One region of the Bradyrhizobium sp. WBAH42 genome, then DNA from elsewhere that is predicted to be linked to it. Evidence: predicted binding sites of a transcription regulator. Region 1 holds the regulator's gene; the other holds the start of a gene.
What was found. The regulator LexA, encoded in region 1, represses DNA repair genes until DNA is damaged. The targets are predictions, from matches to a motif close to TGTTCNNNNTGTGTTCNG.

Region 1 (16,202 bases):
TTCGGCCTCGAGCCGCGCCGGTATGGTGTTCATCGGCGGCGAGCCCATGAAGCGTGCGACGAACAGATTGGCCGGATAGCGGTACACGGTGTCGGGGTCGGCGAATTGCTGCACGCTGCCCTGATGCATCACGGCGATCCGCGTCGCCATCGTCATCGCCTCGATCTGGTCGTGGGTGACATAGACGATGGTGGCGCCGATGCGCTGGTGCAGGCGCTTGATCTCCATCCGCATCTCGACACGCAGCTTGGCGTCGAGATTTGAGAGCGGCTCGTCGAACAGGAAGAGCAGGGGATTGCGCACCAGCGCGCGCCCCATCGCCACGCGCTGACGCTGGCCGCCGGACAATTGCGACGGCTTGCGGCCGAGCAGCGGCTCGATCTGGAGCAGTTTTGCGACATTCGCGACCGCAGCGTCCTGCTCGGCCTTGGGAACGTGACGGCATTCCATCCCGAAGGTGATGTTCTGGCGCACCGTCATCGAGGGATAGAGCGCGTAGGACTGGAACACCATGGCGATGTCGCGATCTTTCGGCGCGACATCGTTGACGACGCGGCCGCCGATCTCGATCGTCCCCGCGCTCGGGCGGTCGAGCCCGGCGACGATGTTGAGCAGGGTGGACTTGCCGCAGCCGGACGGGCCAACCAGCACGGTGAACTCGCCGCTCTCGATGTCGAGCGCGATGTCCTTCAGCACTTCCAGATTGGCGTAACGCTTGGAGAGGGCGCGAATGCTCAGTGCTGCCATGACAACTCCATCATTTCACGGCCCCGGCAGTCAGGCCGCGGACGAAGTACTTGCCGCCGAACAGATAGATCAGCAAAGTCGGCAGGGCTGCGATGATCACCGCGGCGCTCTGCACACCTTGCTTGGGGATATCTGCGACTGGGGTAGACAGTGCGATGAGCGCGGCCGTCACGGGCTGCTGCTGGCCGGTCGTGAAGGTCACGCCATAGAGGAATTCGTTCCAGATATGGGTGAACTGCCAGATCACCGTGACGATCAGGATGGGTGCCGAGAGCGGCAGGATGATGCGCCAGAAGATGCGGAAGAAGCCGGCGCCATCGATGCGTGCGGCCCGGATCAGCTCGTGCGGAATGGCGATATAGTAGTTGCGGCAGAACAGCACCGTGAAGGACAGCCCCTGGATGGTGTGGATCAGCACGAGGCCCGTCAGCGTGTTGATCAGCCCGATGTCCCGCAACACGATCGTCCAGGGCAAGAGGCGCATCTGCTGGGGCAGGAAGAGGCCAAGGGTGACGATGCCGTAGATCCAGTTATCGCCCCGAAAGCGCCAGAGTGATATGGCGTACCCTGCAATAGCGCCGAGCAGGGTCGAGATGATCGTCGCAGGAATCGTGACGAGCGCGGAGTTGATCATATAGGGCCGGATGCCGGCGCAGGTCTCGGCAACGCAAAAGCCGCTCCAGGCCAGGGCATAATTGCCAAACGCCCAGTGTTGCGGCCAGCCGATCATCGAGCTCTGCGCGATCTCCTCATTGGTCCGGAGCGAGTTCAGAATGACGACGACCAGCGGCGCGAGGTAGGCGGCCGCGAACAAGGTTACGATCAGATAGATCAGAGCGCGGCTTGGGGCGAAGCTTCGGTCACGCATGGGCCGCCCGCCGTTGCCGGACATAGCGCCACGCCGCATAAGGGAGCAGCACCGCGAGCAGAATGAGCAGCATCAGCACCGCCGCAGCCGCGCCCCGGCCGAGCTGGCTGCGTTGGAACATCAAATCATAGACAACAAGCGCCGGCAGCTGGGTCGCGATTCCTGGCCCCCCGTTGGTGAGGGCGCGGACGAGGTCGAAGGCCGAGATCGCAAACTGCAACTGGACAACGATGACCGTGACGGTGATCGGCCAAAGCGTCGGCAGAATGACGCGCCAATAGGTTCGGATTGGCCCGGCACCGTCGATCTGTGCCGCCTTGAGAATCTCGGAATCGACGGAGCGGAGGCCGGCCAGGAAGAGGGCCATGGCAAAGCCCGAGGATTGCCAGATCGCGGCGATGACAATGGTCCAGATCGCCATGTCGCGGTTGACCAGCCAATCGAACTTGAAGGTCATCCAGCCGAGATCATGGACGAGCTTCTCGATCCCGATGCCGGGATTGAGCAGCCAGCTCCACACCGTGCCTGTGACGACGAACGACACGGCCATGGGATAGAGGAAGATGGATCGCAGCACGTTCTCGCCGCGAATGCGCTGATCGAGCAGGATCGCGAGCAAGAGACCGGTAATCAAGCTGAGCAGCACGAAAGCACTGCCGAACAGCAGTAGATTGTCGAAGGCAATCTGCCAATTTCGCGACGCCAGGACCGAATTGTAGTTGCGCAAACCAACCCAGCCCGTAACGGGAACAAGGGTGGAGGGCGTAAACGAAATCCAAATGGTCCATAGCGAAAAGGAGATGAGGTGCGCTGCGGATAACAGCAGCGGCACCCAGATCATCAGAAATTCGGGCAGCCGGCGCACCATCTCCGGGGTCGCCGCCCGGCTCGGCCGTGTTGCTGTCGAGACGACGTCGGTCAACGTGCGCCCTCGACGGCGTCGGCGAGGCGGCTGACGGCCTCCTCCGGCTTGATCGTCTTGTTCTTCACATATTCAGTGATGACGTCGATCATCGCCGCGGTCAGGCCGTTTTCCTGGGCCATGTTGTGCGCGAGGCTCAGGACGGCCTGATTGTTGCCCATGGCATTCTTCAATGCGGCCGCGGTTGTCCGTTGACCATCCGACCAGCCCTCGCCGGACAGGTCGACATCGGTACGCACGGGGATCGATCCCGTGATTTGCGAATACATGGTCTGGATCGCCGGATCCATCACGAGCTGGGCCATCAACATCTGGCCGGCCTGGAGATCGGCCTCCTTGCGCTGCCAGAAGATGAAGGCATCGGCATTCAACAGGAAGACAGGCTTGCCGTTGTCACTGGGGCCGGGGGTGATGACGTAGTCGTCAAACTTGAAGCCGGCGTTTTTCAATACGCCCTGGGCCCAGCCGCCCATGATCAGCATGCCCATGTCGCCGTCGACGAAGCGCTTCAAATTGGTGGCATAGGGCTGGACGCCGACATTGGGATCACACCAGTTGGAGATCTTGCGCGTCTGCGCGAAGGCTGCCTTCATCTCAGGGCCCTCCAGCGCCTTCTTGTCGAGATTCATGCAGGCGGCGCGGTATGCCGTCGGGCTGATGCCGGCCAGGGACGCCTCGAATTTCTGCCCGTCGTCGGCGCGGGTGCCGCCGTTGGCGATGGGGTAGGCCATGCCGGCCGACTTCATTTTCTCGGCAAGGTCATTGAAGTCAGCCCAGGTGACCGGGATCTTGTCGGCCTTGGCCTTGTCCATTCCGCGCTTGGAGAGAAACAGCATGTTTGTGCTGTAGATCTGTAGCGGCAGTGCAATCCACTTGCCGGTCGGCTTGTGCAGCTTTGCAAGGTCCGGCGCAACGACCTTCTCGTAGCCGGCAGCCGCGACCACGGCGTCGAGGTCGACAGTCGGCGCGATCTTCGACCAGGCCGCGATCTCGGGGCCCTTGAGTTGCGAACAGGCCGGCGGATCGCCGGCAATGATCTGCGCACGCAACTTGTTCATCATGTCCGTGGTGAAGCCGGGGACGGGCGAGTGCTGCCAGACGCCGCCTTTCTCCTCGAACTTCTTGCCGAGCGCGGTGATGGCGGCGCCGTCGCTGCCGGCGGACCATTGCGAGATTGCGGTGAGGCGCGGCTTGACTGCGCCTTGCGCGCGGGCAAGGTGCGGAAATGCGAGCGCGGCAGCAGATCCCGCGAGCAGACGACGCCTTGTTGTTGTGATCGGCATGGCAGTTCCTCCCGGTGTGAAGTTGCTTACGCCATTTTTGGCGCTGTTGTTGGCGTGCGCGAGCCGCACGCGGCTTAAGTCATTCAGGCGGCCTCCGTCGATGCGGATGGCATGCCGCCAGATCTCGCCAGGCAAAACGCGGCGAAGGCGAGCGCAGCCTGCGGATCGTTGCCGGTCGACGGCGGCACGAAGGCGACGGAGACCTGCGCCAATTCGCGTCCGCCGAGCAGGCAGGCGTCGATCCCGTCGATCACGGCCTTTCGCTCCTTCTCGGCGAGCAGCGATGGCCAGCCGCTGACGACTACGCCGCGGCATGGTTTGACGTTCAATGTGTTGCCGATGGCGAGACCAAGCCGGAACAGCCGCTGGCGCAATTCCTGGCGCACCCTGGACGTGAGAGGAATCGCGGTCACCCAATCATGGCCGAGCTGTAGCAATTCTGCTTCCGTCATATGCAGCAGCTCGGCCAGCGCCGGCAGCGACGTATAGGCTTCGACGCAGCCATGATGACCGCAGCGGCAGCGGGGGCCGTCGGTGCCGAACACCATGTGGCCGAGCTCGACCGGGTCGAGCGCGTCATCTTCGCTAGGATCATCCACCCAGGCGCCGGCGACGCCCTGGCCGACGAACACGAACAGATGTGGATCGCTAAAGGGATAGTCCTCGTTACGGCAACGATGAAAGGCGGCGTGCGCCACCACCGAATTGGTGAAGGCAACAGGCACGCCCGCGAACATCTCGCCGAACATGCTGCTGATACGTTCGACGTCACAGGGAATGATCGGATTGCCTGATACGCTGAGACGGCCGAGGCCCGGAACGGTCGCGCCGATCTGCGCTAGCCTGATGCGGCGCCGCCGTGTCCAGTCGTGCAGCAAGGCCAGTGCCTCGCGAAAGACATCGCCAACGGAGTCGACCGTCGGCTTCTTCGGCAGCGGCACGCGCTCGGTGTAATGCAGTTCGCCGGAAAGACTGCCAACGCCGACGCCGAGCCATTGGCCAGTCAGCTCCAGAGCCCCAAGCGCCACCGCGCCGTCGAGCGACACGAGGCCGGTCGGGCCACCAACGTAAGGGGCAGGGCGCCGCACTTCCTCGATCAGGCCTTCGGCCTTCAAGTCAAGCAGGATGCGCGACAGGCTCGCTTCCGACAGGCGCACGGCCTTGGCCAGTGGCGGACGAAACGAGCCGCCCGACTGAAGCAGATGAGTCAAAATGGCAGCGCGCGTCTGCCGCCGACTTCTCGGCTGCTCCGGCATTTCCATCCCTGTCGTCATTCTTACTTAGTGTAAGAATTTGCGCGCGAAGCGTTTCGGCTGTCAAGCGCTGGCTGGCGCGATGATCCGACTTGTTGTTGTGCGCGGCAGCAACCGGTTTCGTAGGGTGGGCAAAGCGAAGCGTGCCCACGACTTCCTATCAGTCGCGAGAGAGTGGTGGGCACGCTGCGCTTTGCCCACCCTACAAGGCTGTCTCGCAAACGAAAAGACGGCGCCATCCTGCGATGGCGCCGTTTCGAAAAGGCGTGATGGCCGATTGTTACCGCTTGTCGATCGGAACGTAATCGCGCTTGGCGACGCCGGTGTAGAGCTGGCGCGGGCGGCCGATCTTCTGCTGGGGATCCTCGATCATCTCGCTCCACTGGCTGATCCAGCCGACGGTGCGGGCGACCGCGAACAGCACGGTGAACATCGAGACCGGGAAGCCCATCGCCTTCAGCGTGATGCCCGAATAGAAGTCGACGTTCGGGTAGAGCTTGCGGTCGATGAAGTACTGGTCGCTGAGCGCGATCTTCTCGAGCTCCATCGCCACCTTCAGCATCGGATCGTCGCCATGGCCGGTCTCCTTGAGCACGGCATGACACATCTTCTGCATGATCTTGGCGCGCGGATCGTAGTTCTTGTAGACCCGGTGGCCGAAGCCCATCAGGCGGACTTCGGAGTTCTTGTCCTTCACCTTGGCGATGAACTCGGGGATCTTGTCGACCGTGCCGATCTGATAGAGCATGTTCAGCGCGGCCTCGTTGGCGCCGCCATGGGCCGGGCCCCAGAGGCAGGCGATGCCGGCCGCGATGCAGGCGAATGGGTTGGCGCCCGAGGAGCCGGCGATGCGCACCGTCGAGGTCGAGGCGTTCTGCTCGTGATCGGCGTGCAGGATGAAGATCTTCTCCAGCGCATCGGCGAGCACCGGGCTGACCTTGTAGTCTTCGCAGGGCACCGCGAAGCACATGTTCAGGAAGTTTTCGGCGAAACCGAGCGAGTTCTTCGGATAAACGAAGGGCTGGCCGACGGTGTACTTGTAGGCCATCGCGGCCAGCGTCGGGATCTTCGCGATCATGCGCATGGAGGCGATCATGCGCTGCTTCGGATCGTTGATGTCGGTGGAGTCGTGATAGAACGCGGCGAGAGCGCCGACGGCCGCAACCATGATCGCCATCGGATGGGCATCGCGGCGGAAGCCCTGGAAGAAGCGGGCCATCTGCTCGTGCACCATCGTGTGATGGGTCACGCGGTAGTCGAAATCCTTCTTCTGCGCGGCGGTCGGCAGGTTCCCGTAGAGCAGGAGGTAGCAGGTCTCCAGGAAGTCGCCGTGCTCGGCGAGCTGCTCGATCGGGTAGCCGCGGTATTCCAGCACGCCCGCGTCGCCGTCGATATAGGTGATCTTGGACTGGCAGCTCGCGGTCGAGGTGAAGCCCGGATCGTAGGTGAACAGGCCGGACTGGCCGTAAAGCTTGCCAATATCGATGACGTCAGGCCCGACGCTGCCGCTGAGGATCGGGAGATCGAAATTGTTGTTTCCGACCGTCAGCGTCGCGGTCTTTGGGCTTGGTTTTGCGTCCATCAGAGGTCCCCGATGTGTGGTGAAACGGGCCGGAGCCGGAGGCCCCCAGGGCGACCATGGGGGCAGGCCGGATGTTCCAGAATGTGGGGGAGATGGGTATATTATTGCTATGTGCGCTGCAAGATCGCCGCACGCATGGTCGACTTACGTCGTAGCCTGATCCTTGAGCCGGGCGAGGCTTTCCTGGCGGCCCAGCACGTCCAAAACCTCAAATATGCCGGGCGACGTCGTCCGTCCGGTGAGCGCCGCCCTGAGCGGCTGGGCGACCGCGCCGAGCTTGAGACTATTTTCCTCCGCAAAGGCGCGTAGCGCGGCCTCGGTGGTGGCGCCGCTCCACGTCTCGACTTTCTCCAGCGCGGAATGAAGCTGGCCGATCAGCTTGCGGTTCTCGGGCGTCAGTAGCGCCTCCGCCTTGGGATCGAGCGCCAGCGGCCGGTCGGCGAAGATGAAATGGGCGCCGTCGATCAGCTCGATCAACGTCTTGGCACGCTCCTTGAGGGCCGGCATGGCCTTGAGCAGCTGCGCGCGCGTGGTGTCGTTTAATTTGGCCTTAATCTCGTCGCGGCTCGGCACGATGTGGTCGAGCACGTCCTCGAACATCTTCACGAGTGATTGATCGTCGGCGTGACGGATGTAATGGCCGTTGAGGTTTTCCAGCTTGGCGAAATCGAAGCGGGCGGCGGCGCGGCCGACGCTGGCGAGATCGAACGCTTCGATCATCTCCTCGGTCGAGAAAATCTCCTGGTCGCCGTGGCTCCAGCCGAGCCGGACGAGGTAGTTGCGCAGCGCAGCCGGCAGGTAGCCCATGGCGCGGTAGGCATCGACGCCGAGCGCGCCGTGCCGCTTGGACAGTTTCGAGCCGTCCGGGCCGTGGATCAGGGGGATGTGGGACATGCTCGGCAGCGCCCAGCCCATCGCATCGTAGATCTGCTTCTGCCGGGCGGCGTTGATCAGGTGGTCGTCGCCGCGGATCACATGGGTGACGCCCATGTCGTGGTCGTCGACCACCACCGCGAGCATATAGGTCGGGTTGCCGTCGCCCCGCAGCAGGACCAGATCGTCGAGGTTCTCGTTCTGCCAGACCACGCGGCCCTGGACCTGGTCCTCGATCACGGTCTCGCCGGTCTGCGGCGCGCGCAGGCGGATGGTGGGCTTGACGTCGCTCGGAGCCGCCGCGGGGTCGCGGTCGCGCCACATGCCGTCATAGAGGCGGGTGCGGCCTTCCGCCCGCGCCTTCTCGCGCATGGCGGCGAGCTCCTCGGCGGTGGCGTAGCAGCGGTAGGCCTTGCCGTCGGCCAGCAGCTGCTCGGCGACCTCGCGGTGTCGGGCGGCGCGGGCGAACTGGTAGATGACCTCGCCGTCCCAGCCGAGCTCGAGCCACTTCAGCCCGTCGAGAATGGCGCCGATCGCCGCCTCCGTGGAGCGTTCGCGGTCGGTGTCCTCGATCCGCAGCAGCATCTTGCCGCCGTGCTTCTTGGCAAAGAGCCAGTTGAACAGCGCCGTGCGGGCGCCCCCGATATGGAGGAAGCCGGTCGGCGAGGGAGCGAAGCGCGTGACGACGGAATCGGACATTCTTGGCAGGGCCTATGCATTGGAGGCGGTGGTGTATAGCAGGAACGGGACATAACTAAAGGGCGACGGCGGACCTGACAGGCCTTGCTTAAGCTCTTGGCGCGGCCACGCGAATTTGGCAGAAGAACCGCTGATTTCCCTACAGGATTTTCGTAATGACAGAACCGGTGGCAGCTGAGGTTGGGCGCGATTTCATTCGTGACATCATCCAGGCCGACCTCGACCAGGGCAAATACAAGGAGATCGTGACCCGGTTCCCGCCGGAGCCGAACGGCTATTTGCATATCGGGCACGCCAAGTCGATCGCACTCAACTTCGGCATCGCCCAGGAGTTTCCGGGCCGCTGCCACCTGCGCTTCGACGACACCAATCCGGTCAAGGAAGAGCAGGAATATATCGATTCCATCCAGGCCGACGTGCGCTGGCTCGGCTTCGACTGGGGCAAGAACCTGTTTTTCGCCTCGGACTATTTCGACCGCCTGTATGAATGGGCGGAGCAGCTGATCCGCGACGGCCTCGCTTATGTCGATGACCAGACCCAGGAGGAGATCCGCCTCTCGCGCGGCACGCTGACCGAGCCCGGCAAGAACTCGCCGTTCCGCGACCGCTCGGTGGAGGAGAATCTCGACCTGTTCCGCCGCATGAAGGCCGGCGAATTCCCCAACGGCGCGCGTGTGCTGCGGGCCAAGATCGACATGGCCGCGGGCAACATCAACCTGCGCGACCCCGTGCTGTACCGCATCCTGCATGCGCACCATCCGCGCACCGGCAACGCATGGTGCATTTATCCGAGCTACGACTATGCCCACGGCCAGTCGGACGCGATTGAAGGCATCACGCATTCGATCTGCACGCTGGAGTTCGAGGACCACCGGCCGCTCTACGACTGGTTCATCGAGAAGCTGCCGGTGCCGTCCAAGCCGCACCAGTACGAGTTCGCGCGCCTCAACCTGACCTACACGCTGCTGTCCAAGCGCGTGCTGACGCAGCTCGTCCGCGAGGGTCATGTCGCCGGCTGGGACGATCCGCGCATGCCGACCATGGCGGGCATGCGCCGCCGCGGCGTGCCGCCGGCCGCATTGCGCGAATTCGTCAAGCGCATCGGCGTCGCCAAGGCAAACAGCGTCGTCGATGTCGGCATGCTGGAGTTCTGCATCCGCGAGGAGCTGAACCGCACGGCGCAGCGGCGCATGGCAGTCTTGAGGCCGCTCAAGGTCGTGATCGAGAATTATCCGGAAGGACAGACCGAGGAGCTCGAGGCGATCAATCATCCGGACGACGCTAGCGCCGGCACGCGCAAGATCACGTTCGGCCGCGAGCTCTATATCGAGCAGGACGATTTCATGGAGAACCCGCCGAAGAAGTTCTTCCGCCTGTCGCCGGGCAACGAGGTGCGGCTGCGCTACGCCTATTTCGTCAAGTGCACCGGCGTGATCAAGAACGACCAGGGCGAGGTGGTGGAGCTGCGCTGCACCTATGATCCCGCGACCAAGGGCGGCAACGCGCCCGACGGCCGCAAGGTCAAGGCGACCATGCACTGGCTGCCGGCGGCGACGTCGAAGCCGGCGGAGATCCGCATCTACAACCAGCTGTTCGCCAATCCGAGCCCGGACGCTTCGAACTTCGCGGCCGATCTCAACCCGAACTCGCTCGAGATCCTCGCCGATGCGCGGGTCGAGGCGTCCGTTGCGGAGAGCAATTCGACCGAGCCGATGCAGTTCGAGCGCCAGGGCTATTTCGTCCGCGACAAGGACTCGACGCCGGGCAAGCCGGTGTTCTCGCGCACGATCGGCTTGCGCGATACGTTCGCCAAGGAAGTCGCGAAGGGCTGAGGCGAGGGCATGAGCAGCGAAGCCGACGCCATCGTTTCCGCCATCATCGCGAAATGGTGCGTCGGCTTCGCGACGCTCGATGCGACCGCGCTGTCCTCGCTCTATGCGAAGAACGCGTTCTTCTTTGGCTCGAACCCAAAACTCTATCGGGGCAGGGACGGCGTTGCCGATTATTTCAACGGCCTGCCGCGCTGGCGCAGGCCGAGCGCGACCTTCTCCGACGTGTACGCCGCGCAGGCCGGCCCTGACCTGATCAACATGGCCGCGATCATCACGTTCGATCTCGCCGGCGAGCGGGACGATCTCGTCGTCAAGATGAGCTGGGTCATCATCCGCGAGGAAGGCGACTGGAAGATCGTCAATCACCACGCCTCGTCGCAGGCGCCGCTGATTTAGCGGTCGTTCCATCAGTGTCGTCATTCCGGGGCGCGCCACTCGGCGCGAGCCCGGAATCCATACTCACGATGGTGGTTATGGATTCTCAGATGCGCAATTGCGCATCATAGCTCGCGACTTCGTCGCGCCCCGGAATGACGATTGAAACGAACGCGCGCCTGCCGCGTTGGCCGCGATCCCAACCAAGGATCCCGCCATGCAGAACATCGCAGAGCATATGGAAGTCATCGGCGCCGACGGTGTCCATGTCGGCACCGTCGACAGGGTAGAGGGCAACCGCATCAAGCTGACCAGGAAGGACAGCGGCGAGGGCAGCCACAAGGGCCACCATCATTTCATCGACAAGGGCCTCGTTGCCGATGTTGAAGGCAACAAGGTGCGGCTGTCCGCCAAGGCGGACGTCGCCGTGACGATGGAAGAGGAAAAGTAGGGCGCTCCGTCGCCCGTTCCCGATCTGTACCGCTATTCGCGCAGCCGCACGGTCCGGTAGCCTCCGCACCCGTCGCGTATCGCAAGGTGCAGGGGAATGGCGGAGCCGGGGCGGCCAGGACGCTCCCAGGGAGTTGCCGGGACGTGGCCGGTCGGCCGCGCCGCCCCGGCCGGCGGCTTTGCGCCGGCGGGGTTTGGCATCTGGCCGGCCATCGTCGAAATGCTGCGCCAGTGGGCGCGCGCCGAGGCCGGGCCAGGCCGGCTGTTGCCGTGGGTGCCCGTCGCCTTTGGCGGCGGCATTGCGCTTTATTTCGCCGCCGATCATGAGCCGGTGCTGTGGGTGGTTGCCGCGACGGCCATCGCGCTGATGCTCGGCGCGGTGTTGCTCCGGCGGAGCCGGCTGTTTGCGCCTGCGATCATGATCGCGGCGGTCGCCGCCGGATTTGCCATGGCGACCTGGAAGACGGCGCGCGTCGCCCATCCCGTGCTCGCCAAGCCGCTTTATTCGGTGTCGCTGTCGGGCTTCGTGGAAGCGCGCGACATTCGCGAGCGTACCGATCGCTTCGTGCTGCGCGTCAGCGCGATGGAGGCGCAGCGCGGCGACGTCAAGCTCGAGCGCGTCCGCCTCTCGGTGCGCAAGGGCACGGCGCCCGAAGTCGGCAGCTTCGTGCAATTGAAGGCGCGGCTGCTGCCGCCGATCTCGCCGGTGCGGCCCGGCAGCTATGATTTCTCGCGCGACATGTTCTTCCAGAGCATCGGTGCCTCCGGCTTCGTAATGGGCGCGATCACGGCGTCCAGGCCGCCGGATGCCGGCGGCCTGCGGCTGCGCTATGCCGCCTTCATGCAGGGCCTGCGCGATGCGATCGACGCGCGCATCCGCGCAACGCTCGAAGGCGACAACCGGGCGATCGCAACGGCGCTGCTCACGGGGCGGCGCGATGCGATCACCGCGCCGGTCAACGATGCCATGTTCGTCTCGGGGCTCGGCCATGTGCTGTCGATCTCCGGCTACCACATGGCGGTCGTCGCCGGCGTCGTCTTCTTCGCGGTGCGCGCGCTGCTGGCCTTGATCCCGGGGCTGGCGGCCGGCTTTGCCATCAAGAAATGGTCGGCGGCCGCTGCGCTGGTCGCGGCGGCGTTCTACCTGTTGCTGTCGGGCGCGGAAGTCGCGACGCAACGATCGTTCTTCATGACGGCAGTGGTGTTGATCGCCGTCATGGTCGATCGCCGCGCCATCACCTTCCGCACGCTGGCGGTGGCGGCGCTGATCGTGCTCGCGGTCGCGCCGGAGGCGCTGGTGCATCCGAGCTTCCAGATGTCGTTTGCGGCAACGCTCGGGCTGGTCGCGCTGGTGCAGATCGGCATGCCGAACCTGCTCGCCTCACCCGATCATTCCGCGACGGCGCGGATCGCGCTGTGGGGCGGCCGCGAGATCGCGATGCTGTTCCTGGCCTCGCTGATCGCGGGGCTCGCGACCACGCCATATGCCGCCTTCCACTTCCATCGCGTGACGCCATACGGCGTCATCGCCAATCTCGGCGCCATGCCGGTGGTGTCGGCGCTGGTGATGCCGGCCGGGCTGCTCGGACTGCTCGCAGCGCCTTTCGGGCTCGACGGCGTGTTCTGGTGGTTGATGGGAATCGGCATCGAGTGGATGGTCCTGGTCGCGCGCTGGGTGGCGGCCCTGCCGGGCGCCGTCGGCCGCATTCCGGCGTTCGGGATCGCGCCGCTGATCGCGGCGAGCCTCGGGCTCATCGTGATGGGCCTGTTGCGCACGCCCTTGCGCTGGTCCGGCGCCCTGGTGCTGCTGGCGGCGATCCTCTGGGGGCTGTCGGTGCGCCAGCCTGATGTCCTGATTGCCGGGGATGGTGCGAGCGTCGCGGTCCGGGGCGCGGATGGGCGCTTGCAAGTGATCCGCGCCAGCAAGGACAGCTTCCTGCTGAAGGAGTGGCTGGCCGCCGATGCCGATCCGCGTGATGCCGGCAACGCCTCGTTGGCGAGCAGCGCGTCATGTGACGAGTCCGGTTGCGTGGCGCCGCTCGCGGACGGACGGCTGATCGCGTTGGCGACGCGCATCGACGCGCTGGCCGATGATTGCAGCCGCGCCGCGCTGGTGGTGACGGCGCGGCCCGCGCCGCCCGACTGCGCGGCGATGGTCGTCGATCGGGCGCGTCTTGCCAGTCAGGGCGCGCTGGCTCTGACGCGAAGCGGAGAGGGTTTTTCGGTGCAGGCGGTGAGGGCGAGAGGGGCAAGCCGTCCTTGGCTGCCGGCCGGCGCCGGCGAGGGGGATTTCGACGGCAGCCTCGTGCCGAAGACGGCCGTGCCTCGCAACCGGGACGCAACGCCATCGGAGGCCGACTTGCAGGCCGACGATTGAAGATCGATGCGGGGAAAATCGGTCCGACGGGATCCCGCAGGACGCAAACCATACCATCTCGCCGGCCGCGGCCGGCGATGGCATTTGAATTTGGCCCTCGACTTTTCGGTCGGGGCCGACGGCGTCAGCCGATCGGCAGGCGCGTGATCGTGGGCCGCGTGTCGGCGACGATCTGCGGCTTGTGCTCGCGCTCGATGGCTTGCTGCGTCACCGGCAATTGCAGCACGGTCGCGCGCTGGCCTTCGACGAGCTGCGTCACCAGCACGTACTTGCCGTCCGGAAATTCGATCGCGTCATGATGGCGATCGGGAATGTGCGGGTCGATCTTGCCGAACTTGCCGACGCGGGAGTTGACGGTTCGCGTCCAGATCCAGCGGTTGTCATAGCGGACGTTATCGGCGAAAGCGAGCTCCGTTCCCGGCAGCAGACAGACCGCGACGGAGAGATCGGCTTCGGAGGCGAAGCCGCGCGTCGAGGTGCCGCGGAAGGTTGTCGTGACGATCGTCTCGCCAACTTCGGCGGGGCGCGTCGCGACGGCATGCAGGCTATAGTCACACATCGGGTGCTCCTCATACTGGGATAGCGACCCGCGTCTCTTTCGAGGCGCAGGCCTCTATCAGAGTGGAAGCCTCCAACGCTCTGCTCGGTTATGGGCAAATCTGCGGCTCGCATCCGCAGCACGCGATCACATTATCTTTCCCGGATTCGATAGGAACAAACCTCGCGTCCTTGCATTTGGCCCGCACTATCGGCGCTGTCGGCACAACTCTACCGGCGGAGCGAAATGGCCGCGTGTCCGCATGGGCGAGTGTCGCGCGGGAAGAGGCGCCGAACAGTCAGCGCAGAACCAGAAAGACCATCCAGCCGGAGCGGACAAGTATCCGCTCCAATCTTGGATCGACGATCGAAGCGCGCGTAGCGCTTACTTCCGGTATCAGTACTTCCGGTAAAGCCCGATCAGCTTGCCCTGGATCTTCACGCGGTTCGGCGGAAGAATGCGGACCTCGTAGGCGGCATTGGCGGGCTCGAGCGCGATCGAGGCGCCGCGGCGGCGGAAGCGCTTGAGCGTGGCCTCCTCGTCGTCGATCAGCGCCACCACGATGTCGCCGGTATTGGCGGTCTCGTTGCGCTGGATCAGCGCCATGTCGCCGTCGAGGATGCCGGCCTCGACCATCGAATCGCCGCGCACCTCGAGCGCGTAGTGCTCGCCGGAGCCGAGCATGTCCGGCGGGACGCTGATGGTGTGGCTGCGGGTCTGCAGCGCCTCGATCGGCGTGCCGGCCGCGATGCGGCCCATCACGGGCACCGCGACGGGGCGCTCGCCCTCATCCGCGGGCGGGCTGGAGCTCGCGCGCACCTTGCCGAGATTGCCCTCGATGACGCTCGGGGTGAAGCCGCGGCGATTGCCGGCTGCGGCCTGGAGCTCGGGCAGCTTGATCACCTCGATGGCACGGGCGCGGTTGGGCAGGCGGCGAATGAAGCCGCGCTCCTCGAGCGCAGTGATCAGGCGATGAATGCCTGACTTCGAGCGCAGGTCGAGCGCATCCTTCATCTCGTCGAAGGACGGCGGCACGCCGCTTTCCTTCAGACGTTCGCTGATGAACCGCAGAAGCTCGTATTGTTTGCGCGTCAACATCTCGACCAAAGTCCCCCGGTTGATGTCGTTCGATTCCGAGACGATGAAGTCGGCAATAAGCCGCTACATCCTCGAAACAAATCATGAACGGACACTATATGTTCGATATGTGTTCCGCAACTGCTTAATTTATGGTGAACGAGGCCGAACTCGCGGAATGCGTGCGGCCGGGCAGCTCAGACGGGCAGCCGCAGCACCTCGCAAGGTGTGCCGGCCTCGGCCTTCGGCGCGAACGGTGCGCGCACGAGAAGTACCTGTGCCGCAGAGAGATTCGCAAGCAGGGAGGAGTCCTGATGGCTGACGGGAAGGGCGACGCGCGTGCCGTCGTCGCGTACCTCCAGCCGCGCACGCAGATAATCCTCGCGCTGGTCGTTGGCGCCGAGATCGCGGCCCAGCACGGCGCGCTCGCGCTGATGATGAATCACAGAACCGCCCGACAGGGCCCGAATCAAGGGCACCATGAACAGGAAGGCGCACACGTATGACGACACGGGATTGCCGGGCAGGCCGATCACGCGCATCGCGCCGAGGCGACCATGCATCATCGGCTTGCCGGGCCGGATCGCGATCTTCCAGAACGCAATCTCGATGCCTTCGCCCTTGAGCGCCTGCTGGACCAGATCGTGGTCGCCGACCGACGCACCGCCGGTCGTGACCAGGATGTCGGCGCCGCTCTCGCGTGCGCGGCGGATGCCGGCGGACGTGGACTCCAGCGTATCGGCGGCAATTCCGAGGTCGATGGTCTCGGCGCCCTCGCTGCGGGCAAGGGCGTGCAGGGCATAGCCATTGGAATAGACGATCTGACCGGGACCAGGCGCGGTGCCCGGCATGACCAGCTCGTCGCCGGTGGCGAGAATCGCGACCCTCGGGCGGCGGATAACGGCGAGATGAGGATGATTCATTCCGGCGGCGAGGGCGAGATCGCGCTCGGTGAGACGGATTCCCTTGCGCAGCAGCACGTCGCCTTCGCGGAAGTCGATGCCCGCAGGGCGGATGTGCCGGCCACAAATTGCGGCTTCCTTGATCGTGACATGCGTGCCGTCGGCAATTGTGTCCTCCTGGATCACGACGGCATCGGCGCCGTCGGGAACGACGCCGCCGGTGAAGATCCGCACGGCTTCGCCGGGGCCGACCCTTCCCGCGAACGGCCGACCCGCCGCGACCTCACCGACGACGGTCAGCCTGGTCTCGATGGCCGCGTCGGACGCGCGCACGGCATAGCCGTCCATCGCCGACATCGCCTCCGGCGGCTGCGTACGCCGCGCCGCGACATCGTGCGCGAGCACACGATGGTGGGCCTCGTCG
Region 2 (16,202 bases), 820 kb from region 1:
CCGGCCTATCGGCTCGCGCTGCAGACCCGCGAGCAGCACATCCGCCGCGAGAAGGCGACCTCCAACATCTGCACCGCGCAGGTGCTGCTCGCCGTGATCGCCTCGATGTATGCGGTCTATCACGGCCCCGAGGGCCTGGCGCAGATCGCGCGCAACGTGCATCGCCGCGCCGCCGTGCTCGCAACCGGCTTGCGCAAGCTCGGCTTTGCGCCTGACAGCGAGACCTTCTTCGACACGCTCAGCGTCGATGCCGGCGGCAAGCGCGAGGAGATCGTCGCGCGCGCGCTCGCCGAGAAGATCAATCTCGGCGTCGGTGATACCGCGCTTCGCATCGCACTCGACGAGACCACGACGCCCGCGACGGTCGAAGCGGTCTGGCGCGCCTTCGGCGGCAAGCTTGCCTATGCCGAGATCGACGCCGAGACGCGCGAGGCGCTGCCGGACGAATTGAAGCGCGCCACGGCCTTCCTGACCCATCCGGTCTTCCATGCGCATCGCTCGGAGACCGACATGCTGCGCTACATGCGCAAGCTCAGTGATCGCGACCTCGCGCTCGACCGCGCCATGATCCCGCTGGGATCGTGCACCATGAAGCTGAACGCGACCACCGAGATGATGCCGCTGACCTGGCCGGAATTTGCCACGCTGCATCCGTTCGCCCCGCGCGAGCAGGCCAAGGGCTACCACGCGCTGTTCGCGCGGCTGGAGAAATGGCTCTGCGACATCACCGGCTATGACGCGATCTCGCTGCAGCCGAACTCGGGCGCGCAGGGCGAATATGCCGGGCTGCTCGCGATACGGGGCTACCATGCCGCGCGCGGACAGAGCCATCGCAAGATCTGCCTGATCCCCTCTTCCGCCCACGGCACCAATCCGGCTTCGGCCGCGATGGTCGGCATGGACGTGGTGGTGGTGTCTTGCGAGAAGAACGGCGACGTCGACGTCAATGATCTCCGCGCCAAGGCGGAGAAGCATGCGAACGATCTCGCCGCGGTGATGATCACCTATCCCTCGACCCACGGCGTGTTCGAGGAGCACATCCGCGATATCTGCGACATCGTGCACGGCCATGGCGGCCAGGTGTATCTCGACGGCGCCAACCTCAACGCGCAGGTCGGCCTCAGCAGGCCCGGCGAATACGGCGCCGACGTCAGCCATCTCAATCTGCACAAGACCTTCTGCATCCCGCATGGCGGCGGCGGCCCCGGCATGGGCCCGATCGGCGTCAAAGCGCATCTTGCCCCGTTCCTTCCCGGACACCCGACGACGCAAGCGGATGCGCCGGTCGGTCCGGTCTCGGCCGCGCCGTTCGGCTCGGCCTCGATCCTCACCATCTCTTACATCTACATCCTGATGATGGGCGGCGAAGGCCTGAAGCGCGCCACCGAGATCGCGATCCTCAACGCCAATTACATCGCAGCGCGTCTCGATCCGCATTTCCCGGTGCTCTACAAGAACGAGAAGGGCCGCGTCGCGCATGAGTGCATCGTCGATCCGCGTCCGCTCAAGACGACCAGCGGCGTCACCGTCGACGACATCGCAAAGCGCCTGATCGATTACGGCTTCCACGCTCCGACCATGAGCTTCCCGGTGCCGGGCACGCTGATGATCGAGCCGACCGAGTCGGAGTCGAAAGCCGAGCTGGATCGTTTCTGCGATGCCATGATCGCGATCCGGAAAGAAATCGCCGAGGTCGAGGCCGGCCGTTTCAAGATCGAAGCCTCGCCCCTGCGCCACGCCCCGCACACCGTGCACGACATCGCCGACGACGATTGGAAGCGCGCCTACACCCGCTCTGAGGGTTGCTTCCCCGACGGCGTCTCGCGCACCGACAAATATTGGTGCCCGGTCGGCCGTGTCGACAACGTCTACGGCGACCGCAACCTCGTGTGCTCCTGCCCGCCGGTCAGCGATTACGCAGAAGCCGCGGAGTAGGATTTGTAGGGTGGGTTAACGGGCGGTCGCGCGAAGCGCAGGCCGCCCGCGTAACCCACCACTTCAGCTTTCGCGGAGATAAACAGCGGTGGATTACGCCTTCGGCTAATCCACCCTACAACACTGAATGTGCCTCTACGGCGCAACCAGCAACCGGCGCTCGCCATCCCACCGCCACAGCCGTTCGTTGGTCAGAAGCGTGCCGCCCCACGAGCGCTTGACCGGGTTGTGACTGCGAAAATCTTCCCGGCCCGCCAGGACCGCTTCGCCAAATTCAGTCAGCGACAGCCGGCTCCGGCGAAAGGCAGCATTGCGGCTTCTCGCGTTGTCCGGATCGAGTGTCGCCAGCTTGCCGTCCAGACCCGCGACCGCTGGCGCCGGGCCAAAAGCGAGCCCTTCGAGCAGCGCGCCCAGCTCCCACTGATCGAACACGCGTGTTCCCAGCGCGCCCGGCCGAAACAGCTCATCGGTACGATTGTGGCCGCCCGCAATCCGCTCGAGAAGCCGCGTCTCCGTCGCCCCCAGTCCCGTCGCCGGCGACGGCAGTTCTGCGAGCAGGTCCTTCATGGCCGGCTTCAGGAAAGACAGCTTGCCGAGCGGCCTGCCGAGCAGCCCGGCGCAAAGCTCGGGCGTCGGCGCGCGGTAGGCCTCCCAGGCCATGCTGGCGATCTCAAAATCGCTTTCTGCGATATCGAACTGCTGCACATCACGACGGCGAAGCTCTGAGGGATCTGCTTCGCGCAGGTCGAAATCGACGCGTCGCAATCTCAGCTTCTCTGTGATGGATGGTTCGGAACGCAGGTAATCGAGGATCCAGATCAACTGCAATTGACTGTTTGGTTCGGGATCGAACCATAGTTCGATGAGATCGACCCCATAGGTTTCGCAGACCCAGAGCAATCCACCCGCCCGGTCCGGGCGCCTGATAAGGGGCGATTGACGGATGCGGACGCAATCCGACCAGTGCATTGGGTCAAACCACGACTCGCGCGCGCCGAGATAACTGTTGAGGTGGTCAGCGGTGGGAAGTGGCCCCGAAACGAAGCGGTAGATGAACGGGATGACCATGTCGGCGCGATCGGCGAGGGCAAGGCCGACGCCCGACGAACTGGTCAGGATCACACGCTTCATCGTCGACGCGCCCTTGTTCACCGGCAGCATCAGGCCGGTACAATAATCATGCAGTGGCCTCATCCGCGCTGCCTGACCGATAACACTTCTTGCGGCGCGGCCGAATGACTCAGCAAGACTAGTCCACCCCACGAACCTGCCCTAGGGCGCCACCAGCAACCGGCATTCGCGATCCCACCGCCAGAGCTGCTCGTTGGTCAACTCGGTCCCGCCCCACCATCGTTTGATCGGGTTGTGACGCCACATGTCGTCTTCACGGGCGAGAAGTGAACCTCCGAGCTCGGTCAGCGTGAGCCTCCACTCACTCCTGCCGAAGTAGCGGTCCTCATTGTCGAACGCCGGATCGCCCAACAAGAGCGGCGGCGCCGAATACGCCCCCAGTTCGAGCAAAGCGTCACGCGCGTCGTTTTCGTCGAATACATCGCGAAGCCATCTCGCATCTTCGACGAGCCTCGGGTCGGTTTGCCCGTCGTTCACAAAATCCAGCAGATCCATTTCAGTTGCACCGAGTCCCGTCACGCTGTCCGGAAGCTCTTCAAGCACCGCAATCAGCGCCGATCGAAGTCTCGGCAAGATCATCAGATCCGTCATCAACAGATCGAAACAGGGTTGTGGCGTGTCAGCCCGATAGGCCCGCCAGGCGCGGCTTGCCGTCACCAAATGATTCTCGGTCACCTTGAAGGCCGGAAGTTTCCATTTTGCGACAGACTCCGGGGCATAGTTGGCAACAGTGTCGTCCGCATGCACAAGGCTCAGCTTCGTGGTGATCTCCTTGTAGGGACGGAGCAGGTCCAGCAGCCAGACGAGCACAAGCTGATCATTCGGCCGAGGATCAACCCATATTTCAATCGAGTCGAACTTCGCACACAGCTCGAACAAACCGATATCGCGCGTGCCGAAGCCGTCGAGCGCGCCGCTACAAACGTCATCGAGCCAATGATCGCCGGGATTGCAGTGCTTCTCCGATCGGCGCTCCAGCCCCCTCAAAAGCCGCTCGTCGGAAGGCAGTTTCCTCCAGACAAAACGCGGATAGAACCCGAGCGCGACGTTCGCAACGCCGGACCGGCGAAGTGTATCCTCCGCACGATCGTTCGTTGCCAGGATCAAATGTGACACGATTGCCTCTCGAAATAATACGCAATAAGAACACTCTGAGCGAACAGGTACGTACTAATCAGGTGCGATGAGTGAGAGGGCCTCGGGGTCCCACTGCCACAGCCGGTCGTTGGTCAGGTGGGTGCCGCCGCACCAGCGATCGGTTCGGTTGTGGCGGCAAAAGTTTTCATCGCCGCCAAGCACCGCTTGGCCGAACTCGGTGAGCGACAAACGGGATTGCTTGTAGCGCTGGAGGCGGCGTGAATCGTCGTGCATCTCCAGGGAAAATGGGCCTTCGTCCAGTCCAGCGACCGCTGGCCTCTCGCATCGCGCGAGACCATCAAGCAGCGCGCCCACCTCCCAGTAATCGAAGACGCGACGCTCGTTGGGCTTCTGATATCCCGGGAAGACGTCAAAGGGCGGTACCTCACCCGGCGCGATCAATTCCAGTATCCGCGTCTCCGTGGCCCCAAGGCCGCTGGTCACGTTTGGAAGCTCTTCGAGCAGGGCGACGACGCAACGCCCGAGCCGCGGAAGCAGGCGCAAGTCCGCTTCGCGGAGATCGAACCAGGCCTGCGGCGTCGGCGCGCGATAGGCCTGCCACGCGCGACCGGCCAGTTCGACGTGATCTTGCGTGATCTCGACGATGGGCGGATTCATCTTGGCCAATTGCTCCGGCGCGACATCGCCCACGGCAAGGTCCAGGTGACGTATCGCGAGCTTGGAAAGTGCCGCGTCCTCGATGCCGCAATGGTCGAGTAGCCAGAGCAGAAGTAATTGTGCGTTCGGCTCTGGCCCCATCCCTAGTTCGGCCGAGTCATACTCTGAAAACAGCTCGATCAGTCCGCGCCCCTTGATGCCAGACCTTTCCTGGCGCCAAACCGGCGTATCGTCGAGCCAGTGCAGGCCGTTTGGCTGAGTCATGCGCGGGGAGAAAAATGCCTCGCATTCCGTTTCGGAGGGCGGCGGTCCCCAGACCAAGCGACGCTCGATCGCAATGACGAGGTCGGCTAAGCCCGCCCCTTGTAAGGCGCCGGCGGCGGACGAATCTGTCGTCACAATGAGCCGCGTCACGCCGTCGCCCTCAGGGCTTCGTCAGGACAGCGCCGTAGCGCCACAGCCTGTCGTTGGTCAGATGCGTGCCGCCCCACCAGCGATCAATCGGATTGTAACGGCTGAAATCCTCCTGATGGGCAACGACAGCCTTACCGAATTCGGTCAGCGACAAGCGGCTGCGAAGGTAAACTTCGTGCCGGGCTCTGAGATTGCCAAGATCGATGGTGCGTAATTCGTCGCCCAGCCCGGCCACGGCTGGCTTGGGGCCGAGGGCAAGGCCTTCGAGCAAATATCCCAGTTCGACCTCACCCCACACGTAAGTGCCCCGTAGCGAGCGTAGATGGAACAACGGATTCGTGTTTGCAAACCAGTCGAGCATCTCCAGAAATCGAATCTCGGTTGCGCCTAGGCCTGTCAAAGGAGACGGAAGCTCTGCCAGAAGCTGAAGCAAGGCTGGCCGCAGCATCATCAAGGCGCTCAGATCGCGGTGGAGCAGATCGATGCAAGCCTCAGGAGTGGGCGCGCGGTAGGCCGACCAGGCCAATTTGGCAATCTCGAACTCCTCCGCACCGATATCCCCGACGGTAATATAGCGTTCGCCCTCGGCGAAATCATATTCGGGGCCGAAAAACAGGTCGGAGTCCAGCAATCGCAGCCCGACCTTCTGCGCCAATGCAGGATGGTTGCCGAGGTGATCGAGCAACCAGACCAGTTGCAATTGGTCGCGGGCAGTCGCTCCGAACCAGAGTTCGATCTCGTCGTACGGCTCGCAAAATTCAGCCAGCGACAATTTGCGGCCCTTGGCGCCGCGGGGCCAGCGGACCCAATCCGACCAATGTTCGGCATGACCAAGCTCTGCGGTGTAGGCAGCCAAATAAGCCGACAGCTTTTCCTCGCGCGGGAGCGGCCCCCACTCAAATTGAAAATGGAACGGGATGACGATCTCGGCCAACCCCGATTGAGCAAGCTCCCTCCCGCCGCCCCAGCCAGTCAAGATCAGACGCTTCATCGCACCACCTGATCAACGCAACGCAAAACGAAACGGGCACCGAAGACGTCGGCAACTCAACGTCCTCAGTGCCCGCTCCTCGCGAAAAACTTTCCGCTGGTCGAGGCTTACTCGTCCGCCGGCTCCTCGCCGTCGGCGTCGCGCTCGGGCGTGCCGGCCAAAATCTGCTCGGCAATCAGACCGGAGTTTTGGCGGATCGCGGTCTCGATCTTGGCGGTGATGTCGGGGTTGCCCTTCAGGAACGCCTTGGCGTTCTCGCGGCCCTGGCCGAGGCGCTGGCTGTCATAGGAGAACCAGGCGCCGGACTTCTCGACGATGCCGGCCTTGACGCCGAGATCGAGGATCTCGCCCATCTTGGAGACGCCCTCGCCGTACATGATGTCGAACTCGACCTGCTTGAAGGGCGGGGCCAGCTTGTTCTTGACCACCTTGACGCGCGTGGTGTTGCCGACCACCTCGTCGCGCTCCTTGATCGCACCGATGCGGCGGATGTCGAGGCGGACGGAGGCGTAGAATTTCAGCGCATTGCCGCCGGTGGTGGTTTCCGGCGAGCCGTACATCACGCCGATCTTCATGCGGATCTGGTTGATGAAGATCACCATGGTGTTGGACTTGTTGATGGATGCCGTCAGCTTGCGCAGCGCCTGGCTCATCAGGCGGGCCTGCAGGCCAGGCAGCGCGTCACCCATCTCGCCTTCGAGCTCGGCCTTCGGCACCAGCGCCGCCACCGAATCGACCACCAGAACATCGACGGCGCCCGAGCGCACCAGGGTGTCGCAGATCTCCAGCGCCTGCTCGCCGGTGTCGGGCTGCGAGATCAGGAGCTCGTCGATGTTGACGCCGAGCTTGCGGGCATAGACCGGATCGAGCGCGTGCTCGGCGTCGATGAAGGCGCAGATGCCACCCTTCTTCTGCGCTTCCGCCACCGTATGCAGCGCGAGCGTGGTCTTGCCCGAAGATTCCGGCCCGTAGATCTCGACGATGCGTCCCTTGGGCAGGCCGCCGATGCCCAGCGCGATATCGAGCCCGAGCGAGCCGGAGGACACCGCCTCGATGTCCATGGAGCGGTCGTTCTTGCCGAGCTTCATCACCGAGCCCTTGCCGAACTGCCGCTCGATCTGGGAGAGCGCGGCGGCCAGAGCTTTACTCTTGTCCATGGAAGATCCTTCGACGATACGCAGGGCAGTTGCGGACATTGGGTCGTGCTCCTTATGGCGAGGATTCGCGTGAGGGACAAACGGTTGCGAGGCAGCTCGGCGATAAAACCAATGTACCCCATTTGTTCTCAGTTCGCAATATGTTCTTTGTGGATTTTGCTGCTGTCCGTATGTGCCCCCCCCCCCCCGGTGTCCTGGGTAGAAATACCGAGTGCCCTGATTTCCCGGAACTAGGGCTCTGGCAGGTGACTTGATAGCAGCCTCACGCCTCGACAACGTGACGGTGACACGAAGGCCTCAGCTCGGTGCCAGCCCCGGAGCTGAGGCCTCCTATCGCTTGCGTGCATTTTTGTACCGAGCATCGGAACGGAGTTGGCTGTTCCAGAATCTTCCCTGCACTTGATCCATGTAGGGAATGCCGTGGTTACGAAGAACACCCGAGAAGTAGCAGCGACGCTACTTAAGCTGGCCAAGACGAGTTCCGACCCAGCAGTGGCGGCTGGCTTCATCGAGAGGGCCGCCGATCTCAAGGAGCGGATAGACGACGAAGGGCTGCCCAAGGCCGACGGGAATCTCCCTCCCAGCATCATTCAACGGCAGTAAGGCCGCCTCAGTTGGCGGCCCGGGCGCCGTCCGCATTCGATCCGGGTGATTGCAAGAATCCCGAACCTTGGTGCCGCAAAAATCAGCCGACGTGCAGCAAGCGCTGACCAAATGATGGGAGCTGGTCGAGCCGGCATGAACCATCGCGGAGCGTCCGGATTATCCGCTCATGCATCGCCTATGGTATTTCGTGGCCTTCCTCGCCGTCACCGCAACCGCATTCGGTGCCTTGGTGGCTTTTGACAAGCTCCTGGGATGACCTGGGGCCGCCTCGCGAGCCGGCCCCATTGGTTGATGGAGCCGACCTCTGCGGCCCAACAAATCAGCCATGCTGGATCGTCACCCTCCCCGCTTTGCACTGAGTGCACAACTGAACAGACGCGGATCCATTTCCGGATCCTAATGCATCATCACCGCGCGGATCTTGGCCACTATCGGTGATGAGAACGCTCACCTCGCGCTCCCGCCTCCTCGCACGGAAAGAGCGCGCCATGTTCAAGCGACGACGTTTCAAGCAGCAGCTGACCCTTCAGGACCGGCTGTCCGCATGGGTGAAGCAGATCCGCGAGCAAGCGTCCAAGCTTCCTCCCGGGCCGGAGCGGGACGCGCTGCTCAAGAAGGCTCGCCAAGCCGACGTTGCCAATCATCTGAGCGATTGGGTCAAATCGCCGGGGCTTCAGCCGCCGAAATAGCCGGGCCTCCGCCGGGTTCCGCAAAGCGAATATGATCGGCATCAACGACGCGCGGCCGGCGCGCCGTCATGTTTCCGTAATCCTGCGGCACCGAACCTTTTCGCGGTCTCCGGTTTTCTGTGGGGATGGGACCGCAACTTTTGGGGACCTCAGCTCATGACGGACAACGACACGCACCACGACACGATCAGGCGAAAGCCGCTGCTGGAGGCGGCGCACGAGGAGATGGTGAAGTTCGAGCGCAAGGAAAACGAGTTCCGCAAGAAGGACCGCGAAGAGCGCGCCGCCGAGCTCCATCTGCCGCTGAACGAGATCAAGGTCCACTAGGCACCGCCAGGACCGGCTTCCGGAGCGGGTAGAGGTCCGCCCCGCGACGGGGCGCCAGCCGCGGTTTAGGGCGGGATCCCCGACCCCGGCAGCGCCAGTCGGCTGCCGCAACCGCGGGCCTCCAAGGTATCTAAATACTACTCGTAACCCATTGGCCAAGCGAGGAAATTGCCCGGCACCCTACTGTGCATGGGGTTGTTTTCCCGCTTTTGAAAGGCGGCAGCGCCGGCGCCCATCGATGCGAGCGCCCGGCACGCCGATCCCGTCTACAGCAGCGCCAGAAGAATCAGGCCTATCACCAGCACCACGAAGCCAGCCGCCGTCGCGGCGGCAAATGACCGCTCTACGTTATCCATGATGCCACCCCGTTGTCGGCGCGCCACGTTTCCCCCATGGCTGCGCCGACCGGATGAAAATCTTGCCGACGGGTGTGTCCGCAGTGGTGCGGACGGATGTCGAAATTGGGACCGGTACGGGGCCAGTCTGCGGCCTTTCGATCACGCTCCTCCCGGTCGTTCGCCTGTCAGGCTGCCGTAAGCTCAGCCGGCTAGGGTCATTCGGCTATGGTGTTGCAGCCCAGCACCCAGCCTCCAACAACTCTCAGCCCCGCTTGGCTCTCCCCAGGCGGGGCCTTTTCATGCCTGCCGGCCGGCGCTGGGTTCCCGCTCCTCCCGGGTCAGGCGCAGCGCGAAGGCGCGGATCGCGGGCGCCGCCAATAGCACGACCGGCAGCATCGCGGCCCATGCGATCAGCCAGGACACCATCCAGTGCCGAACGAAGAGCACCGGGCTGCCTGCCGGAAAGCTCGCGATTCCCGCCGCGATCAGCGAGGTCAGCCCGGACTGGATGATGCCGAAGACGAAGTGAGAGTAGCGGCGGGGAATGCCGAGCATGAGGGGCCCATGGTTGCTTGCCCGCGATCAGGCAAGCAAGGCACATGCCGTCAAGCTGAAGCAGATCCGGCGCCCGGGTCGGAACCACGCTGTGGGCCCCCCGAGCCCAGGAACTTTGTTCATGGTCGGAGAACCACGGAGATCGAGCGCCGTTCGCGTGCGGCCGGCGACAGATTTTCCTTGCCTGCGGAATATTGCGACGACCAACATGTTTGCAGGCATGAAGGTGAATCGTGGGAGGTGACCATGAATCACAGGGGCGTCGAGTTCACCATCGCTAAGACGGCGATTCCCGGAATCTGGCAATGGCAGTTCCGCATCGGCGACCAGATCAAGACCGGCAAGACCGAGACCAGGATCGACCTGCTGGCGATCCGGCGCGTGCAGCTGCGCATCGACCGGGAGCTGAAGGCGATCGGGCGAAAGACGGCCTGAACCGTTCGCCCTCATGTGCCATAGAGCGCATCAGTCCGCGCTGGGCAGCCGCCGCATCGTGAACTCGATCTCGCCGCCCGGCAATTCGCGCCAAGTCTCGACCTCGCTCATATAGCCGGCCTTGGGATAGCGGGCGAAGAAGGCCTGCGCCCTCTCCCGCGCCGCCGCGCGCGGCAGCGTAAAAGTCTCGCGCAGATAGCCATCGCCGCGCGCGGTCGGCCCCGGCTTGCCGGCCGCCTTGCGCCGGCGCGCCATCCGCTCGGCGAGATCCCGCGGACGATCGGCCATGTCCTGCCTTCCTCAACGCACTACGCTACGGACAATGTAGGGCGCGGGCCGGATCAAGAGGAGTCCCGTCGGAAAGACTTCGTGCCTACCGGAACGGGGTCAGTTGGCGGCCGTACCGCTCTTGGACTTCTTCGGCGCACTGGTTGCGGCTGACGCCTTCGGGGCCGCCGGCTGCTTCGGCGGATCGGCGCGCATGCCGCCCCAGGGATCGCTGGACGCCTTGGAATCAGGAATCTTCTTCAGCGTTTCCTTGTAGGCCTTGTCACGCTCGGCCTCGGCGGCCTTCTCCTCCGGGGACTTGCTGGGGAGATCCTGCATCAAATTGACATTGGGCATTTGCGCGTAGGCAGGTCCCGCCAGCACGGCCAGTACCGCGGCCAAACGGAAAAGCTTCATCATTCACTCCTTAGATCTTCCATGAGGCGCGGATCGCCCGCGCCGTGTCATCCTTGTCAGCCCGGTCACGACCCGGAGGGCCGCTAGAGCCGATCCGATCTGCATGATTTCGGCGCATGCAGCCAGTCGTCCCAGATCGGACCGCATTTGGTGCACCCGCCCAGCCCAAGACCGAGCACGGCCATGCAAAAGACGAGGACACAGCGACGCAACATCATCCAACCCTACCCAAGCGAGGCATCATATCGGGCCAAGTCAGGCATTTTCAAGCCGAGGCGGCCGGCGCGAGACCGAGTGACTTTGCCTCGCCGATGCGCGCACAATGCGACGAAACATCCGGCAACACAGGAGCGCGCGACAGCAATGCAAACGCAGCCAGAAGCGGAGTTCGGCCTCGACGACGCCAGGCGCATCCTCGGCGAGGTCTTTGCGCCCTGGGTCCAGGATCTCAACCTCGCGGTCGAGCGCCTCGAGCATGCGCCGCCGGCGGACGTTGCGGACTGGCAGCCCGGCGCGCTGCTGCGCATGCCGTTTTCGGAGCGGCTGTGCCGGAACGGCGGCGTGGTCTGCGGCCAGGCTCTGATGGCGCTCGCCGATACCGCGATGGTGATCGCGATCCTCGCGGCCAATCGCGGCTACCGTCCCATGACCACGGTCGACCAGACCACGCATTTCATGCGCGCGATCTCCGCGTCCGACGTGCTGGCGGACGCGCGCGTGGTGCGGCTCGGGCGCACCATGAGCTTTGGCCGCGTCACGCTGCTCTCGGCCGCCGACGGCAAGCCCGCCGCGATGGTCTCAAGCGCGTTCGCGATGCTGCCGGGGTGAACGCACCCTGAAACAAGAGAGCCGCGCGGAGCGCAAAGCTCGACGCGGCTCTCGATGCAATCGTGTCGGGACAGGAAGCGCGATCGCGCTTCGCGTCATTGCGCCCGCGACGTCATTTGCCGAGTATCTCGTCGGCGGCGGTGACGACGCTGACGGTCGGATTCTTTCCACAATAGGCGCCGAACTTCTTGGCGTTCGCGATGAAGACGTCGGTGTCGATGATCGCGTTGTCTTCGTCGCCCTTGTACCAGCCGTCCATCCAGGTCAGCACGACCGCGATGTTGTCCTCGCCGCTCTCCAGGAACTGCTTGCAGGACATGGTCGAGAGGTCCCACTTGGCGGCGTGAGCGGGCATCGAGGCCAGCGAGAGCGCTGCGGCGAAAAGAAGCGAAAGCGAAGTCTTCATCAATATCTCCATCGGCGCGTCACGCCATAAAGGGAAGGCTCTTGGGTAGGCTCTTTGGGCAGGTTCGTTGGAGCGGCTCGCCGCTCCAACGTCGTAAACAAAGTCTGAAACGCCGCGCAAGTAGCGCCAGTATTGAGTTTAGTTCAACGTAATTTCTATGCACTACTTCATAATCATCGGCAGGACTGACGCGCGGATGATTGAGAAGCGTACATCGCAACGTCATCGTGTTTTCAAGGGCGGAAAGATCACCTTTGAAAACAGCGGCATTGCTTGCACGGTGCGAAACATGTCGGCGGGCGGCGCGGCGATCGACCTCGACACTCCCGTCATGTTGCCGCAATCGGTCACGCTCTCGATCGCGTGCGACCATTTCGTAAAGCATTGTCGCACAGTTTGGCGCAGCGACAAGCGCGTCGGCCTCGCTTTCGTGCAATAGCAGGCGCGATGTGAACGAACGTTCGCATCACATGCACAACACGATCATGATTGCTTCGATACGACGGCGGCACCAACGCGGTTCGCAATCACGCGCGTGACGACCGCGAGCGCGATCGATGATGACCCCGCAACAAATCGTCCACCGGGACGATCGTTGGTGCGCGACAGGAGCGACGGCGCTTCTCCGAAACCGAAATACAGGTCCGCGCCATCCACCTCACGTCATTTCGGCTTCTTGGCAGGTTCACCCGGACGGGCGCCGCCCCAGGGGTCGTACTTGTCCTTGGGTTCGGGAATGCGCTCGAGCGCGGCCTTGTAGGCCTTCTCGTCGACCTTGGGACTGTTGTCGATCGGCTTGGCGCCGTCATTGGGCTGGCGCCGGCCCTGCGCCTGCACTGATGCGACCGTCAGTGCCAGCACGGCGGCCGCGATGACCAAAATCCTCATTGCAGCAATCCCCCTCGCGTGGGGTACAAACTAGCCCGCAATCGCGGAATAGCAATGTTGCGGGTTCCAAGACTTCAGCAAAACTTGATCGACCGGGACTTCGTCGGATCGCGTTCGTGCCTATCTGTTGGCCCGCAGGGGACCTCCACGGATGCTGCGGATCATTGCTCATGCGGCGCTGCTCATCGGCGCGCTGGCGCTCGGTGCCTGCGGCTTTGCCGACAGCCGCGCTCCGGTGCCGGAGTTCATGCGCATGAAGGAGGCCGAGCAGCCGCCGCCGGAAGCGCCCCCCGACGTCAAGCGCGTGGTGCGCGAGCAGATCGACGTCGTCTTTCTCGCAACATCCTATCCGCGCGAGGTGCACGTCGCCCCGCCCCATCGTGAGGTGCGAGGACCGGGCTGGACCGCGTGCGTCCGCGCGCAGCTCACCTCGGCGACCGGCACGTCGCTCGGCGCCCAGACCTACATCGTGACGATCAACGGCGGCAAGGTCGTGGACCGCCGGCGCGCGGACGCCGACGACATCTGCGGGACGGAGACTTACGAGCCGATCTAGGAACCCGCCTTGACGACAAGGTTCCGGGAAAAACCAGTACCGCGACCGGGAACGATCACCGCCTCCCCTTCTTGTTACCGCCGAGGGCAGTTTCGAGGAGGACATGATGAGGACGTTGACTATTGCGCTGTTGGCTGGCGTGGGTGCTTTGGCCGCCGCCTCGGGGGCGAAGGCTTCCGATATCTATACGAGCAGCGAGTACACCAATCCGGATCTCGTGCAGCAGGTGCGACTTGTCTGCGACGAGGATGGCCGCTGCTATCGCACACGCGGCGGTTCGCGCGTGATCGTGCGCGATTCCTACAACTACATGCCGCGCGAGCGCTACTACGAGCGCCGGACCTATCATCGCGATTGGGATGACGGCCCGCGCGCCGGCGTCGGCATTCGCGCGCCCGGCGTCAGCGTCGGCGTCGGTGTCGACGACCGCTGGTGATCGATGAAGGCTTGATGGTTGGGACCGGACGAGACTATTCGCCCGGTCCCGTTCGTGCGACCGAACCAACCGCCGATGTCGGGCTGCTGGAACCGCCGAGCTTGATGAGTGCCTCTGGGGTCCATGACTGCTCTCTGGCGTGACTTCAGGTTTCGAGCGGATCGGCCGGTGTGACGAGGCGCGTCAACGACGGCAGATGAGCGATGAAGCGGGCGAGCACCATGCCGGCGCACATCGCCACGACGAAGATGACGGCAGAGAGCGAGCCAAATCCGAGCGCGGTCAGCGCCGGCCCCGGACAGAAGCCCACCAGCCCCCAGCCGACACCGAAGATCGCAGGACCTGCAACGATCCTGGGATCGATGTCGAGCCGCGTCGGCAGATAGAATCGGTCGGCGAAGAGCGGACGCGCGAGCTTCAGGACGCGGTTGAATCCGACGAAGGTCACCGCCACCGCGCCCGCCATGACGAATGCGAGGCTCGCATCCCATGTCCCTGCCGGAATGCCGCCGATGTCCAGGAAGTTCAGCACCTTTGCGGGGTTCGACATCCCGGAGACGATGAGGCCGATGCCGAAGATCAACCCGATCGCGAATTGAACGAGGATTGCCATGGCGATCAGCTCCAGTGCCGCATCACGAAGACGGTGGCCATTCCGGCGGCCATGAAGGTCATTGTGGCGACCAGCGAGCGCACCGACAGCCGCGACAGGCCACAAACGCCGTGGCCTGAGGTGCAGCCACTGCCCCACACCGAACCGAACCCCGTGAGCAATCCGCCGACGATCAGGAGAGCCGGTCCCGCCGCGATCGTCTGCTCCGGCAGACCTCCCGTGACGAGCCGCACCAGCACGGGCGCGGCGGCGAGACCGGCCACGAAGGCGAGGCGCCCGGCGAATTCGCGGTCCTCATAGGGCGGAAACAGCCGCGCCGCGATGCCGCTGACGCCGGCGATCCGGCCCGTTGCCCACATCAGCAGAACGGCCGCGAGGCCAATCATCGCACCGCCAACAAGGGACGCGATCGGCGTAAATGATGTCGAGACCATGAGCCTCTCCCGAACGAGGTAGTTTCGCAGGCAAGCGCGAGACCGGAAGTCCGCGCAGTGCTGGAGATTCTGTACCGCCTCTTCTGCGCCGGCAAGTCGGACTCTCGCCTTCGTAAGACGGCGGGCGTGCCGGGAGACTGGCCACGATTCCTCAGGGCAAGTCACATGCGACCGCCCTGAAACTTCGGGATCACCCCCGGCCGGATGCTGAATGGAATGTTAACACTACCGCTCGAATTGCAGCGGCGTCCCAACGGTATTTTCCAATCTTTGCGCTAAGCAATGCCCGGTAGCACGGGCTCAGCTCGCGCGAACGGGGACGACGGGACGTGGTCGACATCGCGCATCAGGCGGCGATCAATCCGGCATCGGCAAGGGATGTCGCGATTTCGCGCGCGCCTGTCCCGATTGCCGCCGTCGACACCGGCCAATGGCGCGCGCTGGCGCAGCGGGCGATCGAGCCGAACGGATATTATCTGCCCGCCTGGGAGCTGGCCGTCAGTGCAACGGCGCGCGGTCGCACGGATGCCTCGGCTCTGGCCGCACACGACTCTTCGGCGCGGCTGATCGGCCTGATGCCGGTGATCTCGCTCTGGCGCGCCTGGAAGATTCCCCTGCCCGCCCTGGTGAGCGCGCATCCCTATGGCACGCTGTGCAGCCCGCTGCTCGACCGCGACGCTCCGCTCGAGGCCGCCGCGCGTCTGCTGCAGCAGGCACGCGAGGCCGGCGCGCACGCGCTCGTGCTGACCGACGTCGCGCTCGACGGCGGAGCCATGGCATCGCTCAAGCAGGTGCTGAACCGCGACGGTCTGAAGCCGCGTATCCTCAGCTCCTACATCCGCGCCAGCCTCGATGCGACGCAGGATGGGGACATGCTGTTGCGCGACGCGCTCGGCGCCAAGAAGCTCAAGGAGCTGCGGCGACAGCGCCACCGTCTCGAGGAGCACGGCCCTGTCGTGTTCGAGATTGCGCGCAGCTCCGACGAGATCGGACCTGCGCTCGAAAGCTTCCTGCAGCTCGAAGC

Region 2: the regulator LexA is predicted to act here: its motif matches at 7,514-7,531, upstream of recA (recombinase RecA).

What each region holds. Positions count from the first base shown of each region.
Region 1 covers NZ_CP036533.1:5,461,090-5,477,291, reverse strand. Annotated here, with positions in the region: gene DCG74_RS25640 (ABC transporter ATP-binding protein) at 1-747, opposite strand, end outside; gene DCG74_RS25635 (carbohydrate ABC transporter permease) at 758-1,615, opposite strand; gene DCG74_RS25630 (carbohydrate ABC transporter permease) at 1,608-2,483, opposite strand; gene DCG74_RS25625 (ABC transporter substrate-binding protein) at 2,534-3,820, opposite strand; gene DCG74_RS25620 (ROK family transcriptional regulator) at 3,904-5,082, opposite strand; gene gltA (citrate synthase) at 5,354-6,655, opposite strand; gene gltX (glutamate--tRNA ligase) at 6,800-8,227, opposite strand; gene DCG74_RS25605 (glutamine--tRNA ligase/YqeY domain fusion protein) at 8,383-10,059, shown strand; gene DCG74_RS25600 (nuclear transport factor 2 family protein) at 10,069-10,455, shown strand; gene DCG74_RS25595 (DUF2171 domain-containing protein) at 10,652-10,885, shown strand; gene DCG74_RS25590 (ComEC/Rec2 family competence protein) at 10,982-13,261, shown strand; gene DCG74_RS25585 (hypothetical protein) at 13,386-13,820, opposite strand; gene lexA (transcriptional repressor LexA) at 14,196-14,897, opposite strand; gene glp (gephyrin-like molybdotransferase Glp) at 15,074-16,202, opposite strand, start outside.
Region 2 covers NZ_CP036533.1:6,283,103-6,299,304, forward strand. Annotated here, with positions in the region: gene gcvP (aminomethyl-transferring glycine dehydrogenase) at 1-1,935, shown strand, start outside; gene DCG74_RS29690 (hypothetical protein) at 2,071-3,096, opposite strand; gene DCG74_RS29695 (hypothetical protein) at 3,208-4,182, opposite strand; gene DCG74_RS29700 (hypothetical protein) at 4,237-5,235, opposite strand; gene DCG74_RS29705 (DUF1835 domain-containing protein) at 5,246-6,226, opposite strand; gene recA (recombinase RecA) at 6,334-7,422, opposite strand; gene DCG74_RS29715 (hypothetical protein) at 8,478-8,678, shown strand; gene DCG74_RS29720 (hypothetical protein) at 8,835-9,005, shown strand; gene DCG74_RS29725 (DUF2798 domain-containing protein) at 9,641-9,898, opposite strand; gene DCG74_RS29730 (hypothetical protein) at 10,145-10,333, shown strand; gene DCG74_RS29735 (hypothetical protein) at 10,364-10,621, opposite strand; gene DCG74_RS29740 (hypothetical protein) at 10,721-11,017, opposite strand; gene DCG74_RS29745 (PaaI family thioesterase) at 11,381-11,845, shown strand; gene DCG74_RS29750 (HdeA/HdeB family chaperone) at 11,958-12,251, opposite strand; gene DCG74_RS29755 (PilZ domain-containing protein) at 12,448-12,690, shown strand; gene DCG74_RS29760 (hypothetical protein) at 12,915-13,139, opposite strand; gene DCG74_RS29765 (hypothetical protein) at 13,291-13,695, shown strand; gene DCG74_RS29770 (hypothetical protein) at 13,799-14,131, shown strand; gene DCG74_RS29775 (DUF6691 family protein) at 14,277-14,744, opposite strand; gene DCG74_RS29780 (YeeE/YedE family protein) at 14,750-15,178, opposite strand; gene DCG74_RS29785 (GNAT family N-acetyltransferase) at 15,508-16,202, shown strand, end outside.